Regions from separate parts of the Nocardia nepalensis genome, predicted to be linked through region 2. Evidence: riboswitches for the same ligand, from Rfam matches in the RefSeq annotation. Region 2 holds a riboswitch; the other holds the start of a gene.
What was found. Region 2 has a riboswitch for ZMP and ZTP ahead of glyA (serine hydroxymethyltransferase). Riboswitches for the same ligand answer to the same signal wherever they lie in the genome.

Region 1 (5,810 bases), on a different contig from region 2:
GCCGGGTTGCTCCACAGCACGCCGCGGCCCGTGAGCAGCGATCTGCGGAAACGAGCCCCGGAGCCCCGAGACCCCAGGGTACGATCGTGGCGTTCGATTCAGCGCGAACGCCAAGATGATGGTGCGGCCCGCTAGACGTGCTCTGACCAGCCACTTTGGGAATAGACGGTCGATCATGAAGGCGATCGGACTTAGGCGCTGCGTGCGGCGGTCTGCCGCGAATGTCTACACGAGCTCATCAAGAATCGAATGATCAGGAAAATCCAGCTCAGCCTTTACTGTGCGGTCCGAGGCGTCATTGGAACGATAACCCCCGGCAGATTCAGAGGAGGAGAGATGATCAGTGCATCCTGCAAGCTCCCGTGGGACGCAAAGAATGCGGCGTTGATCAACGGCGACCAGGTATGGCACACCGACTGGTCAGGTCAAACGCTGAGCATCTCGGAATGGATCGGGCGAAACTTCACCGGCCACCTTCCTTCCTGGAAGGCGGTCGATGCGGCGATGCAATTGCCATGGAGCACGAAAAATGTGGCGTTGATCAACGGCGATCAGGTATGGCACACCGACTGGTCGGGTCAGACGCTGAGCATCTCGGACTGGGCCTCCCGAAACTTCACGGGGAAGCTACCCAACTGGGCGCGCGTCGACGCTGCCTGCAAGCTCCCATGGGATGCAAAGAATGCGGCCTTGTTCAACGGCGATCAGGTATGGCACACCGACTGGTCAGGTCAATCGGTAGCCATCGGGGAATGGGTCGGGCGAAACTTCACCGGTCACTTTCCCTCCTGGGACAAGATCGATGCGGTCATGCAATTGCCGTGGAGCACGAAAGATGCGGCATTGATCAACGGCAATCAGGTATGGCACACCGACTGGCCGGCTCAGACGGAGAACATTGCCACCTGGGTCCGGACGAATTTCGGCGGTAACCTCCCCAACGGATGGAACTGAGCAGCAGATCGGCCCTAACCGACTGTGAACTGCGCTGATGCACAAGGCGGCACTCGCTCATGAGAGCGGGGGTCGCCTTGTGCATACCCCGACCCGGATGCCCTGAGCCTCAGCACATCTCGCGGGGCCGGACACCCGATAGGTGGCCGGTCCGCTCCTCGACCGGGTCAGCGGTGAACATGCGTTCGTGCGGAATGTCAGTGGTGGAACAGTCGAACTCCCGTGCGTGCGAGGGTGATTCGGTGTTCGCGGCAAGCCTCGGCGATGGTATCCGCCTGTAGTGCACCGCCCGGCTCGACGATGACCGAGACTCCGTGTTCGGCGGCGACGTCGATGTTGTCGCGGAAGGGCAGATAGCCGTCGGAGACCAGCGTGACATCCCTGAGTCGATGGGCCCATGCGGTCCGTTCGGCGTCGTCGGGGAGGTCGTGGGATCGGATGAGGAGGGTGTCGAGCTCAGCGCGCTGTGAGGTGGTGAGGGTTCCGGCTGCGGTCGCGATTTGCCAGTTCAACCGTTGCTGACGTGGTGTCGTCGCGGGCAGCGGTAGGTCTCGGATCGCGGGGTGTCGCCGACCCCACCAGGTCCGGGCCTTCGCTCCGGCCAGCAGGGTGCAGTCGACACGTGATTGCTGACCGGCGCCGACTCCGATGCTCATGCCGTCGCGGATGTACACAACGGTGTTGGACTGTGTGTAGCGGGCCGTCACCATCCCCAGCAGTGCGTCGATAGTCGCAGCGGGGCCGATCGGTTGTCCTTCGACCGCTTGCAACATGTTCGCGGTGACCGGCAACCGATCGCGGTCCTGTTCGAGGGTGACACCGAAGACCGTGCGGAGTTCGGTGCTCGGCGGCTCGTAAGCCGGATCGATCTCGAAGACGACGAATCTGCCGGCTTTCTTGCGGCCCAGGGCGGCAACGGTTCCCGGTGCGTACCCGGGGGCGATGATGCCGTCGGAGACAACTGTGGCCAGCAGTTCGGCCAGTTCGAGATCGACCGGTTCGGACACCGCGATCATGTCCCCGTAGGACGAACGGGGATCGGCGTCGCGGGCCCGCGCATACGCCGCGGTCAGTGGGCCGACCGAATTGTCGGCCAATCCCCATGTCCGGCATATTGTTTCGTCGAGTTTCCCGGCGACGGCGACGCCTGCGGGGGAGACATGCTTGAACGATGCCGCGGTGACCATGCCGGTAGCGTGGCGGGCTTCGGCAACCAGTTGCCAGGCATTGAGCGCATCGAGGTAGTTGATCATCGATGCCGACCCGTGCAGCACCCTGACATGATCACTGCCGCCGAGGATGCGCGCCTGCTGGTGCGGGTTCATGCCATATCGCAAATCCATTGCGGTACTTCCTATCCCGTGATCGAGATGAGGAGCACCCAGGCGGACGACGCTCCGATACTGCGCTTCCTCGTGGTCTGCCCACGTGACGCCAGTCGCGGTATGTCCCACGTTAATCGACAGAAACCAGAACCGCGATCGCTCGGACACTTCTCCGAAGCAGATGTGCTCCACCTCATAAGGGCCCAGATTGACCTTCACATAGATGTGAATGTTCGAGCATTCAGGACATGAAGATTGGTATCACCACCTTCGTTACCGACGAAGGGATCAGCGGTCCGAAACTTGGTGTGGCGCTGGAGGAGCGGGGGGTCGAATCGTTGTTCCTGCCCGAGCATTCGCATATCCCGGCGAGCCGGAAGTCGCCCGCCCCGGGCGGAGGCGAGCTGCCGCGGGTGTACTACCGCGCGCTGGATCCGTTCGTCACCCTGGGCGCCATCGCGGCCGTCACCGAGCGGTTGATTCTCGGAACCGGCGTTTCGCTGCTGATCCAGCGCGATGTCATCCACACCGCGAAGGAGGTCGCCACGCTCGACCTGATCTCGCAGGGGCGCTTCGTATTCGGCGTCGGCGCGGGCTGGAATCGCGAGGAGATGGCCGATCACGGCACCGACCCACGTACCCGCGGCGCGCTGCTCGACGAGCAACTCGAAGCCATCCGGGCGATCTGGACCAACGACCTCGCCGAATACCACGGCCGCTTCATCGATTTCGACCCGATGTACGCCTGGCCGAAACCCGTGCAAACCCCGCACCCGCCGATTTTCATCGGTGGCGGCGAGGCGGCGGCCAAACGTGCGATCCGGCACGGTGTCGGCTGGCTTCCCGCCGCGGTGGCCGATCCCGCCGCGATACCGGCCCAGCTGGCCCAGCTCGACGGAAACGACCTGCCGGTCACAGTCGCGTTCGCCGCGGCCGATCCTGCCCTGATCGACGGCTACGCCGAGGCCGGAGTGCAGCGATTGGTCTTCAGCCTGCCGACCCTCCCGGAATCGGAAACGCTGCGCGCCCTCGATGAAATCGCCGAGGTGGCCGACCGTTATCTGGTGGGTGGCGGCGTCCTTACCCAGCTCGACGAGGATTCGGCGCACGGCGAACCCGCGTTCGACTACTGAGTGGCATCTCCGGCTGGGCCGGGGGCAGTATGTGGCGACGCCCGGCCCCGGATTTCGTATTGACGAGTGTGATGTCGCCGCCGTAGTGATCCAGCACGCGGTGATCCATGACCGCGCGCCACAATGGCGGCACGAGGGCGAGCACGACCATGGTGGCGTAGCCTGCGGGCAGTTGTGGTGCCTGCTCGGAGTGGCGCAGGGTTTGATAGCGACGGCCGGGATTTGCGTGGTGGTCGCTGTGGCGTTGCAGGTGGAACAGGAAGATGTTCGTGACCAGACGGTCGCTGTTCCAACTGTCGCGTGGCGAGCACCGCACGTACTGGCCGTTGGCGCGGCGCGGGCGCAGCAACCCGTAGTGCTCGATATAGTTCACCGTCTCCAGCAATCCCGCACCGATCAGCGCCTGCATCGCCAGATACGGGATGATGGCGAGTCCGAAGACCAGGATCATCGTGCCGAATAACGCGACGCTCATCGACCACGCTTGCAGGAGATGGTTCTCCGGGCTGAACCAGCGTTTTCCCTTGCGGGACAGGCGTTCGCGTTCCAAGACGAGCGCCGAACGAAAGCCGCCCCACATGCTGCGCGGCAGGAACTCCCACAGTGACTCGCCGAATCGGCCGCTGGCCGGGTCTTCCGGGGTGGCGACGCGGACGTGGTGACCGCGGTTGTGTTCGACGAAGAAATGCCCGTATCCGGATTGCGCCAGCGCGACTTTCGCCAGCCACCGTTCGAGGTGCTCGGCCCGGTGGCCGAGTTCATGGGCGGCGTTTATTCCGATGCCTGACACGACTCCCAGCGTCACGGCCAATCCGAGCTTATCGGTTAGGCTCAGTTCGGTTCGTGCCCACAGATATCCCGCGATCAGCAGCCCGATGAACTGCATCGGCAGGAAAAGGTAATTGCACCAACGATAATAACGATCGTTGGACAATGCCTCGTAGTCCTCATCTCGCGGACTGCTTCCGTCATCGCCAACCGCCAAGTCCAGCAGCGGAATCACCACGAACACGATGATCGGACCGATCCACCAGAAGAGTGTCAGGCCCGTATGGGCCACCAGTTGTGACGGAAGCAATGCGCAACCCGGGGCAATCAAACCCAGTATCCAAAGGTAGCGCTTAGGGTCGCGAGCTTCCGTATCTTTAAAGATCGCCATAGTCGTCCCGCTGGTCCAACAGAACAGCACCCCATCTGGAGTGCGGTTGCCGAAAACGGATGCGCTCAACCTTGTAGATCTTGTAGGCACAGAATAGTCGTTTCTTCGCGGCACACTGGCGATCTTGTGAAAATGCCTCTTGACCGGGCACTTTCGCATTGCACACCGATGACCGGTTTCGTGCGGATCGATCCAGCGGATGACTTCCCTGTCTCGGCAAACAACTGCTGGAGTACCGAGAAAGGCGCGGGTCGGTCCGGCGACCGACCCGCGCCCGGGTATCGCGAGCGGAAATCACGCCCCCGCCCCAGAAACTAGGGCAGGGCCATGCAATTGGCCGGGGCAGGCATGCCCGCGAGCCGATCGGTCAACCACTGCTGCGAGGCCGCCAGTGCCGGGAAAAAGGCGAGCACGTGGGTGCCGACGACTCCGGACACAGCGGGAATCGCGGCGTACGACTCCAGTTGAACGGCCGCCCCGCGACTGCACCAATTGGCGGCCACGTCGCGAATGGGCGTATATGGCGCGCCCTCATCGTTCCTGGCCGAGGAGATGAATACGGGCACCGACGGGGTGAGTGTGCCGATTCGCTGCTCGTCGAATGCTGCTTTCAATACCGGGGACTGATCGATCACCGCGGTGAGAGGTTGTCCGCTGGTGGTCCATTGGGACGAGAACTGATGTTCCTGGGCCAATCCGATGGGGACCGCGCATTTGTTCTGGGACTCGCCCAGGATCGCCTTGCCGGTGTCGTTGAGCTCAGCTTCGAGTACGGGGCGGGTGTCGGGATAGTCGGCGGCGATGCCGTTGAGGATCCAGGCGTAAGTGGGTGCCATGGCGGCTCGGCCGTCGTTGTATCCGATGAAGTACTCGTCATCCACCACTGGCCCGCCGATATAGGCGCCGCGCACATTCAGATCGGGGGCGTAGCTCGGTTGCAGTTCGGCCGCACCGGCGGAGGCCATGCCGCCCTGGGAGTATCCGTAGACGATGACCGGTGAGCCCGGGTTGAGGCCGGTGCCGGGCAGCCGGAGCGCGGCGCGCGCCGCGTCCAATACGGCATGGGCCTGCGCTTTCCGGTTCAGATAGTCGTGAACGTCGGGCGTGCCCAGGCCGTGGTAGTCGGTCACGACGACCGCCATACCGCGCTGCAGCAGCGAATCCAGCGCCACCGCGTCGTATTCGAAGATCACGTCGAGCGGCGGCTGGACCGCGACGAGCTGTGACAACAGCTTCGAA
Region 2 (5,810 bases):
GGTCTCGCGCAGGGTGAGAAACCGTTGCACATACCACTTCTCGATGTCCTCGATGCGCGCGTCGACGTAGATCGAGAAGTCGAACAGGTCCGAGACCATCAACCGCGGACCGGTCTGCAGCACATTGAGACCTTCCACGATGAGAATGTCGGGTTGAGTCACGCAGTGGAACTTGCCCGGCACGATGTCGTAGGAGATATGCGAATACACCGGCGCGCATACTTCGGCCGCACCGGATTTCACCTCGGTGACGAAGCGCAACAGTTTGCGGCGATCGTAGCTTTCCGGAAAACCCTTGCGGTGCATGATGCCGCGCCGAGTGAGTTCCGCGGTCGGATAAAGGAATCCGTCGGTTGTGACCAAATCCACACGCGGATGATGGTCCCATCGCGCCAGCAGGGCCTGCAGAACGCGGGCGGTGGTGGATTTTCCGACCGCGACACTGCCCGCGACGCCGATCACGAATGGCACCTGCTGATCGGGATGGGTCTCCCCGAGAAAGGTCGCGGTCGCGGCGAACAGCCGTTGACGTGCGGCGACCTGCAGGTGAATGAGGCGAGCGAGCGGGAGATAGACCTCGGCGACCTCTTCCAGATCGATCTGTTCGCCGAGGCCGCGAAGGCCGATCAGTTCTTCCTCGGTGAGCACCAGGGGAGTTGATTTACGCAGGGTGCGCCACTGTTTCCGGTCGAATTCCACATAGGGACTCGGCTCGCTCATTCGTGCCACTTACCCGACACTCCGTTCAAGCAAACACGCAAACGTCGCGCGTCGACTGTGTGAGATTCGGTCCAGCTCTCGCATAGCCGAATTCTGCTCTGCGTCAACATCGTGTGAAACGCGGGGTGCCATACCGGTTGGTAACCGGTCGATGCGCCGGCCCTTACCGGCTAATGTCGGCGGTCATGGAAGCGCATCCCCTGGTGGCCGAGTACCTGCGGCTCGGCTTGGCATTCGACCGTCTGGAGGAAGGATTCGTCGACGCGTATACCGGCGATCCGACGCTGCGTCGCGAGGTCGAGAACGCGCCGGCGCCGCAGCCGCGCGAGCTGGCTCGGCGCGCCGCGTGGTTGCGTGCGGAACTGCCCACGGCCGGGTTGGCGCCGCAGCGGGCGGAATTCCTGGACGCGCACCTGCGGGCGCTGGAATGCTCCGGCCGCAAGTTCGCCGGGGACGATATCGGCTTCGTCGACGAGGTGCGGGCCTACTTCGATGTCGAGATCGCACCCGGGGATGTCGAGGACTACCGCGACGCGCACCGGCAGATGGACGAGGTGCTGACCGGTGACGGTCCGCTCGCCGAGCGAGTGACCGCGTTCCGCAAGGCCGATGAGATTCCGCCGGAGCGGTTGAGCGTGTGCGTCGAGGCGTTCTCGAGTGCGCTGCGGGAGCTGGTGCGCGAGCGTTATCCGCTGCCCGACCACGAGCACGTCACCTATGAGGTGGTGGGGGATAAACCCTGGTCCGGCTTCAATTACTACCTGGGCAACTATCACTCCCGGGTGGCGATCAACTCCGATCTGAAGCAGCATATGGCGCAGCTGCCCACCCTCATCGCGCACGAGTCCTATCCCGGACATCACACCGAGCACTGCCGCAAGGAGGCCGGGCTGGTCGCGAACGGGCAGGCCGAGCAGACGTTGTTCCTGGTGAACACCCCGCAGTGCCTGATGGCGGAGGGGCTGGCGGATCTGGCGCTGCGCTCGATCGTCGGACCCGGCTGGGGCAAATGGGCGCAGGAGATCTACGCGGATCTGGGGTTGCGCTTCGAAGGTGAACGCGCTGAACAGCTTTCGAACGCCTCGGCGAAATTGCTCGGGGTCAGGCAGGACGCCGCGCTGCTGCTGCACGATCAGCATCGCGACGCGGACGAGGTCGCCGGATTCCTGCAGCGCTGGAGCCTGACCACACCCGAACGCGCCCGCCAATCGCTGCGCTTCCTGTCCTCACCCCTGTGGCGCGCCTACATCAGCACCTACGTCGAGGGCTACCGTCTGCTCGGCGGCTGGCTGGACCGTGCGGACGACGCCGACGATCGCGCCGACCGCTTTCGCCGCCTCCTCGACGAACCCCTCACCCCCGGGGGCCTACGCACCATGTAAGCCTCACGCGGCGAAGGTGATGCGGACCGAGATCGGATCGGACTCCAGTGCCTTGATCGTCCACGCGGTGGCGGATTCGGCGACTCGGCCCCTGGCGAAGCTGCGTGCGCGGGCGACCACGTCGTCATCGGGGACGAAGGCCGCGGTGCCGGTGTACCAGCGCTTGCCGTGGCGCAGCCGGACACTGGGGTTCGCGGCGATATTGCGGGCCCAGCCCGCGCGGTGGCCGTGCTGTGAGATGACCCATGCGCCGTCGCCGTCGATCGATACGGTGACCGGAACACGGCGCGGCGTACCGGATTTGGCTCCGATGGTCTCCAATTCGGCGATCATCGCGGAGCGGATGCCGATCCGATCCAGCAGTCCGACAGCGGGATTGGCCAGATAGCGGCCGATGAACCGCTCCCGGCGGAACTTGCGCGCGGCTGCCTCGGTGGTGCGTCGATTCATGGTCGGTTCTCCTTCATATCTCAGCGGAAGATGACGCAGGTCGTGGAGCCGTGCGCGACCAGTTTTCCCTGGTCGTCGACCACGCGCCCCTCGGCGGTCGCGGTGCTGCGGCCGACGTGGATGGTGGAGCCGGTCGCGATCAGGCGGCGGCCGTCGGTGGGCACGGCGCGGATGTAGTTGATCTTCAGTTCCAGCGTGGTGTAGCCCACACCGGCGTCGAGGGTGGTGTGCACGGCACAACCCATCACCGAATCGAGCAGGGTCGCGCAGATCCCGCCGTGGGTGGTGCCGAGCGGATTGGCGAAATCGGGGCGGGTCCGCAGTCCGAAGACCACCTTGCCGTGCTCGAGCAGATCGACCTCCATGCCGAGCAGATCGCCGATGAACGGCGGCCGTGATCGCGTCGTCATCGTGGTACGCAGCAGTTCGAGTCCGGACAGCTGGGCCACGTCGGTCGGCGTACTCATGAATCCGTCCTTTCGGTGAACCGATCGGTCCACATCTGTCATGATTGGAGCATGGACCGATCGGTTCACGCAACCATGAGTCGAGGAGGATCGCGATGACCGCGGGTCCGCGCGAGCGACTGATCGATAGCGCCATCGAGTTGATTCGCGAGCAAGGTGTGCACGCCGCCGGGCTTTCCGCCCTGCTCGAGCGCGGCCACGCCTCCCGGAATTCGCTCTACCAGCACTTTCCCTCCGGCAAGAGCGAGCTTGTCGAGGTAGCGACCAAGACGGCGGGCGAGCGGCTGGCCGCCGTCATGGACAAGGTCACCGCGAAGGGTGCGCCGGTGCAATGGGCGACCGCGCTCACCGATTGGTGGCAGCGCGCCCTCGCGCGCAGTTCGTTCACCATGGGATGCCCCATCGTCGGCGCCGCACTCGCCGAATCCGAACCGGGCGTGCAGGCGGCCGCAGGCGCCGTCTTCACCGACTGGGCCGACCGGCTCGCGGACGCACTGGGCGACAACGGGTTATCGGCCGAGGAGGCGCGGTCGCTGGCCGGATTCGTGATCAGCGCGCTGGAGGGCGCCATCATCCAATCTCGGGCGTTGAAATCCACTCGGCCGCTCGACGACGCGCAGATCCACCTCACCGCATTGTTGCGATCCGCCGTACCCGATGCTTGACGCGCGGGCCAACACAGGCATATCGGGCCGTCGCCGACCGCCGGATAAGATGATCGGACCGCGACTGGCGCACTCGAGGTGGAAGCAACCACCGGGAAGCACCCTCGCCCCGCACCGCGCGCCTGGGTGCCGGGCTCATGGGCCTTGGGGTGCGCACTCCGGGGCACCCGGACCACGGAGGTTGCGATGCATTCCGAGACACAGAACCCCCTGATCGGCGCGGCGCAGACGGCCAATAGACTCGATCGGGTGACGCAGACGACCGCCTCTGTCAATACCCAATCCCTCGGTGAACTCGATCCGGAGGTCGCCGCCGCGATGGCAGGCGAACTCGCCCGCGAACGCGACACCCTCGAGATGATCGCCTCGGAGAACTTCGTGCCGCGCGCGGTGCTGCAGGCGCAGGGCAGCGTGCTCACCAATAAGTACGCCGAGGGCTATCCGGGCCGTCGCTACTACGGTGGCTGCGAGCACGTCGACGTCGTCGAAACCCTCGCCCGCAATCGCGCCAAGGAACTCTTCGGCGCCGACTTCGCCAATGTGCAGCCGCATTCCGGCGCACAGGCGAACGCCGCGGTGCTGATGGCGCTGATGGAGCCGGGCGACCGGCTGCTCGGCCTGGACCTCGCGCACGGCGGTCACCTCACGCACGGCATGCGACTGAACTTCTCCGGCAAGCTCTACGAGGTGCACTCCTACGGGGTCAGCAAGGAAGACCACCGCATCGATATGGAGGAGCTGCGCAAGACCGCGCTCTCCGCCCGGCCGAAGGTGATCGTCGCCGGCTGGTCGGCCTATCCGCGGCATCAGGACTTCGCCGCGTTCCGCGAGATCGCCGACGAGGTCGGCGCCAAGCTGTGGGTCGATATGGCGCACTTCGCCGGTCTGGTCGCCGCCGGACTGCACCCCTCGCCGGTGCCCTACGCCGATGTGGTCTCCTCCACCGTGCACAAGACCCTCGGCGGTCCGCGCTCCGGCCTGATCCTGGCCAAGCAGGAGTACGCCAAGAAGCTCAACAGCTCGGTGTTCCCCGGTCAGCAGGGCGGTCCGCTCATGCACGTGATCGCCGCGAAGGCCGTCGCGTTCAAGATCGCGGCGAGCGCCGAATTCAAGGAGCGTCAGGAGCGCACCCTCTCCGGTGCGAAGATCCTGGCCGAGCGGCTCGGCGGTGCCGACGTCAAGGACAAGGGCATCAGCGTCCTCACCGGCGGTACCGACGTGCACCTGGTGCTGGTCGACCTGCGCAACTCCCAGATCGATGGTCAGCAGGGTGAGGATCTGCTGCACGAAATCGGAATCACCGTGAACCGCAATGCCGTTCCGTTCGACCCGCGCCCGCCGATGGTCACCTCCGGCCTGCGCATCGGCACCGCGGCCCTGGCCACCCGCGGCTTCGGCGACACCGAGTTCACCGAGGTCGCCGACATCATCGCCACCGCGCTCGCGGGTGGCTCCGATGTCGACGCGCTGCGCGCCCGGGTCACCAAGCTGGCGCGGGACCTGCCGCTCTACAACGGTCTCGAGGACTGGCACCTGCTCGGCTGATCACTGTTCGTCCCGATTCGCCCGGGAATTCGGCTCCGCGCCAACAGCAACCATTCGGTTGCCCGCGCGATGGCCGGGTTCTCGGGCGAATTCGTTTCGTCCTACCGTGCCGAATGTTGCAGCGGTTGTGTCAAGGGCGGGTTGCGCTTACCTTTATCGGTGAATATCCGGCAATGGGGTGAATGGTGCAGCGTCAGTACGTATTCGGTATGGGTATCGCGGTGTTCTCGGCGGCGATGATCGGTGTCGGTGCCCCGGTGGCAAGCGCCAAGGAGGTAGCACCGGGCGTCAGCTGCAGTGCCGATCTGTGCGTCAACGACACCGACGAGGTGTACCGCGTGACCGGCTACGGCTATTGCGATGGCGAGTTCGGCGCACTGACCCAGGCGATCCAGCCGCACACCAGCGAACAAATCACCTGCGTCGATGGTGACCCGGCGGAAGGCATCTCGGTCACCAACGCCTACGTCTCCAGTCTCCCCAGCTGACACCGGGTTCTCGCCAAGCCCGACGCAAGCCGCGTTGTTCTCGTGAAAACCGGATCGGCGCTACAAACCCAGCGTGCGACCGGGTTCGAGAAT

Region 1: it holds a riboswitch for ZMP and ZTP, as region 2 does, so the genes downstream of both, ACHQ4I_RS32705 (phosphoribosylaminoimidazolecarboxamide formyltransferase) here and glyA (serine hydroxymethyltransferase) in region 2, are expected to answer to the same signal.

The regions. Positions count from the first base shown of each region.
Region 1 is NZ_JBKBET010000037.1:228,890-234,699, reverse strand. Features, by position in the region: gene ACHQ4I_RS32710 (hypothetical protein) at 337-954, shown strand; gene ACHQ4I_RS32705 (phosphoribosylaminoimidazolecarboxamide formyltransferase) at 1,152-2,297, opposite strand; ZMP/ZTP riboswitch at 2,327-2,406, opposite strand; gene ACHQ4I_RS32700 (LLM class F420-dependent oxidoreductase) at 2,528-3,412, shown strand; gene ACHQ4I_RS32695 (alkane 1-monooxygenase) at 3,360-4,640, opposite strand; gene ACHQ4I_RS32690 (lipase family protein) at 4,886-5,810, opposite strand, start outside.
Region 2 is NZ_JBKBET010000020.1:806,269-812,078, reverse strand. Features, by position in the region: gene coaA (type I pantothenate kinase) at 1-729, opposite strand, end outside; gene ACHQ4I_RS14955 (DUF885 domain-containing protein) at 906-2,102, shown strand; gene ACHQ4I_RS14950 (nitroreductase family deazaflavin-dependent oxidoreductase) at 2,106-2,552, opposite strand; gene ACHQ4I_RS14945 (PaaI family thioesterase) at 2,573-3,019, opposite strand; gene ACHQ4I_RS14940 (TetR/AcrR family transcriptional regulator) at 3,115-3,684, shown strand; ZMP/ZTP riboswitch at 3,735-3,819, shown strand; gene glyA (serine hydroxymethyltransferase) at 3,934-5,229, shown strand; gene ACHQ4I_RS14930 (hypothetical protein) at 5,412-5,717, shown strand; gene ACHQ4I_RS14925 (MBL fold metallo-hydrolase) at 5,778-5,810, opposite strand, start outside.